DNA from 2 places in the Alteribacillus bidgolensis genome. Region 2 is predicted to be linked to the other one. Evidence: riboswitches for the same ligand, from Rfam matches in the RefSeq annotation. Region 2 holds a riboswitch; the other holds the start of a gene.
What was found. Region 2 has a riboswitch for cobalamin ahead of cobJ (precorrin-3B C(17)-methyltransferase). Riboswitches for the same ligand answer to the same signal wherever they lie in the genome.
Positions count from the first base shown of each region.

Region 1: another riboswitch for cobalamin. It lies ahead of CEF16_RS03065 (ABC transporter substrate-binding protein); the one in region 2 lies ahead of cobJ (precorrin-3B C(17)-methyltransferase).

Region 1 covers NZ_KZ614149.1:571,957-574,151, forward strand. The annotation lists gene CEF16_RS03060 (class I SAM-dependent methyltransferase) at 22-750, shown strand; cobalamin riboswitch at 809-996, shown strand; gene CEF16_RS03065 (ABC transporter substrate-binding protein) at 1,126-2,100, shown strand; gene CEF16_RS03070 (FecCD family ABC transporter permease) at 2,084-2,195, shown strand, end outside.
Region 2 covers NZ_KZ614149.1:798,308-800,502, reverse strand. The annotation lists gene cobJ (precorrin-3B C(17)-methyltransferase) at 1-1,193, opposite strand, end outside; cobalamin riboswitch at 1,374-1,571, opposite strand; gene CEF16_RS04120 (cold-shock protein) at 1,757-1,954, opposite strand.

The DNA of each region.
Region 1 (2,195 bases), 230 kb from region 2:
TTAACATTTGGAGGAAACTCTATGAAATCATGGTTTGAAGAACATTTTCAAGAAGATTACCTGCGTATTTATGACCATAGAGACGAAGAAAAAGCAGCAAATGAACTAACTCATATTATGAAATATCTACCGCTTGAAAGAGGGATGAAAGCGATAGATTTATGCTGCGGAAACGGCAGACATGCAAGGTGGCTGGCAAGAAAAGGGCTGCATGTAACCGGTATAGATTTGTCACCAGCTCTATTAAAAAAAGCCATCGATTTAACCTCAGGCCTTCCCGTTCATTATCAGAGAGCAGATATTAGGGATGTGCCTTTGCTGCAGGAGTTTGACGCTGCCTTTAACTTGTTTACGAGTTTTGGATATTTTTCGGATGATGCAGAAAATGAACTTGTATTTACTCGAGCAGCAGAAGCATTGAAAAGCGGGGGCTGGTTTTGTTTCGATTATTTAAACCCTGCTTATGTTAAAAATACACTCGTTCCAAAAGATGAATCCATGAAAGATGGTCTGCACGTTATCCAAGAACGTGAAATCTCACCAGAGTTTGTTTTTAAGCGAATTACAATAAAAGAAGACGACACAAAAAGAGAATATCAGGAAAGTGTTAAGTTATACGAACAGGCGGCTTTAAAAAAAATGCTTGAAAGAAACGATTTTAACGTTTTGCACCTGTTTGGAGATTATGATGCTTCTTCTTATCATAGTGAGAATTCACCTAGACAAATTTTCATATGTCAAAAAAATTAATTAAAAATATATTTCATATGAAGTTTTTTTATGTATAATTAAAAAAGACTGTAAAATAAAATAAACGTATGCTAAAGGTCATACATGAAAATGTATGTTAAAAGGGAAGCCCGGTGTAAATCCGGCACGGTCCCGCCACTGTAATCGCACATTTGAATTTGTTCTTTATGCCACTGTCTAAAAGATGGACGGGAAGGCGAACATTTTCGCGTAAGTCAGGAGACCTGCCTTTAGCACGGTGATGAACCTTCGAGGAAAAGGTGCGGCCGAATGACTGATCTGTGCTGGTTACAGTAACATCAAGAACATTCCGCTCTCCTCTTCGAAGGGGAGTTTTTTTAGTATCCAATTACATATATACAAGGGGGAAATATTATGAAAAGGTGGATAGGATTCATTTTTACTTCTTTTAGTATTTTATTTTTGTCAGCTTGCGGGACGAGTGAAGAAAGTTCTTCTTCTGATATGAACGAAGAAAATGAACAAGAAGAGCAATCAGCTGGAGAATTTCCGATCGAGGTAACAGATGGCAGAGGTGAAGAAGTAAGTATTGATGAAAAGCCTGAGCGTATCGTTAGTCTTGTTCCAAGTAATACAGAAATAGCATTCGCACTAGGGCTAGGTGATGAAATCGTTGGGGTAACAGATTATTGCAATTACCCAGAAGAAGCAACAGAAAAGCAAAGTGTCGGAGATATGGATTTTGATGTGGAAACTCTTCTTTCTTTAGAGCCGGACCTCGTTTTAGCTCACGCTTCTTCGGCTCATGGTTCAGAAGAAGGCTTAAAGCAGATAGAAGAAGCTGGTATTGATGTATTAATCGTAAATGACGCTTCTTCATTTGAAGATGCGTATGGTTCCATCGAAATGATTGCACAAGCTACCGGAACAGAAGAAGAAGCAGAAACGATTATTTCAGATATGAAAGAGGATATCATAGAAATTGAAGAACAGGCAGAAAGTATAACGGAGGATGAGCGCAAAACGGTTTGGGTAGAAATACAGCCGCCTCCTGAAATCTTTACTACGGGACAAGGAACTTTTATAAATGAAATGCTCGAAACGATTAATGCAGAAAACGCAGCTGGAGAGGAAGAAGGCTGGATTCAATATAGTGAAGAAGAGGCAGTTGCGCTTAATCCAGAGGTTATTATAACCACGTACGGACATTATGTAGATGATCCATCAGCTGAAATCAAAGAAAGAGCTGGATGGGAACAGGTGCCTGCTATTGAAAACGATGATATTCATGATATAGACAATGATACTGTAAGTCGTCCTGGTCCGCGGCTGACTGAAGGTACTGAACAATTAGCTGAGCTGGTATATCCAGATGAATTCTCAAACTAGTAAAGCGATCCTTTGTTATTTAATCGGGGCAGTATTTCTTTTCGTTTGTATTAGCATTGGTATTTCAGCGGGCAGTTTATCGATTCCTTTTCTAA
Region 2 (2,195 bases):
ATGACATCTCCAACAGGAGAAATCAGCCACCCGTCCTGCTCAAGCTTTCTTGTAATCGTCTGCGGCTCATCCGTTTCTAGAGACACCTGTAAATAGTGGCTGGTTGTATAGGAAACTTCCCCCTTTTCACCAATTACCTCTGCTAAGAAAGCAAGCTGCTTTGCATTCACTTTTTTATTCCATACGCCTGGAGAAACAGCAAATTCAAAAACAGCCGTTTGTTTAAAAATAGGACTTTCATTTGCGGGCTTTTCAGGAGCTTTCCCCATTACAGCGGAAAGGGCTTCCTCAGCTAGTTCAACTGAGTTCAGGGACGTTAGTTTTTTTGGTGATACGGATGAATTAGCTTCCTCGTCTTTTCCGCCATGCATCGCCCAAGGTTCCGCTTCACGTTTCAAGCGCTGAGCTGGCTTTAAAGGCTGTTTTTCTTCTCCTAATGTATATTTCCGTTGATATCCTCGCGGAGTGATCATTTTTCCATCATAGTAAAATGTAGAATTATTTCCGATAATGACCGTCGTCAGCATTCCAATTTCATACTCAAGCATATGTTCAAGGTCCGTCATAACAATATGCTGTCTTTCTCGAAAAGCGCTTTTCACAAGGCCTACTGGCGTTTTCGGGTCACGGTGTTCTAATAAAATCCGCTGCGTTTCTTCTATTTGGCGTGTTCGTTTACCGCTTTTCGGATTATAAAGAGCGATAATAAAATCCGCTTTTGCTGCTGCTTCTACTCTTGTCATAATGAGTTCCCAAGGAGTTAGGTGGTCGCTGAGGCTGATAGTACAAGCATCATGCATCACCGGAGCACCTAGAAGGGAAGCACAAGAATTAATTGCTGAAACACCAGGTATAATTTCGACACTAATCCCTTCATCCTCTTTCCAGCCTTTTTCAATTAACACTTCGTAAACAAGACCAGCCATCCCGTATAACCCAGCATCTCCACTCGATATAACCGAGACTTTTTTTCCGTTTTCGGCTTGCTTGACAGCTTCTTGGGCTCTGCTTACTTCTTCTGTCATCCCTGTCCGCACTAACTCTTTCCCTTGTATTAAGTGGCTGACAAGATCCATATACGTTTTGTAGCCAATGACACTATCAGAGTCTACAATTGCTTCTTTTGCCCGGTGTGTCATATGGGCTTCATCACCTGGACCAAAGCCAACTACGAATATCTTTCCGGCTGTCATACATATCATCCTTTCATTTTAGAATTAGTGAAAGTTTATGAAACATAAAAAAGCATCTTTAACATTCATGGAGAATGTTAAAGATGCTTAGTATTCACGAGATTAATAGGTTGCTCCTGCGGTCAAACAGAGCAGTGAAAACCCACGCACTTTAACACCTCCCTATGGCCCGTAGGTTAAACGGTGTTGTTGAAAAAGGCAGGTCTCCTGGCTCCTGGTATTCATCAGCTTATCCTTCCCCCCGGTTTATGACGCCGAAAGTGGTTTAGCAAGCAGACAACCCAGTTACAGTGGCGGGACCGCGCCGGTTTTTCACCGGACTTCCCTATTAAGAAAACAGTTTCATAGGCTGTTTTCACCTTTTTCCAATATGCAGTTTTTTATGGTTATAAATATAGTCTATAAAAAACAGACTAGAATAAATTTCTATCATTGTCAATCTAATTTCACTCTTTGTCTCATTTTTCAGCAGACTCTAAAGTGGTATTCAAAAATAAAACCACCAAATAAAGTTTTGGTGGTTTGTATCCGTGCAGATGTTCAAATATATATGCTTGGGTGTATTATTTTTGTACGTTAGCTGCTTGTGGTCCGCGTTGACCGTCCACAATGTCAAAAGAAACGCTTTGTCCTTCTTCTAAAGTTTTAAACCCTTCGTCTTGAATAGCAGAGAAGTGTACGAATACATCGTCAGCACCTTCACGTTCAATAAATCCAAATCCTTTTTCTGCATTAAACCATTTTACTGTACCTTGTTCCATGTTCCATTTCCTCCTTGTGCGTTTAAAACACACAACATTTATTCTTAAATCTTGTTCTACTCTGCGGTAAGACGAAATAGGTTATCCCTTTTTCTAACTTTAAGAAGCATGAACAAACTTAAGTAAATTCACTTTACCATGTTTTTCAAATGAATGCAAGCACTCTTGCCAGAATCTTTTGTGATGCAAATCACAGATAGAATCAATATTTGTTGTTAGACTTTTGTTAAATTAAACAGTT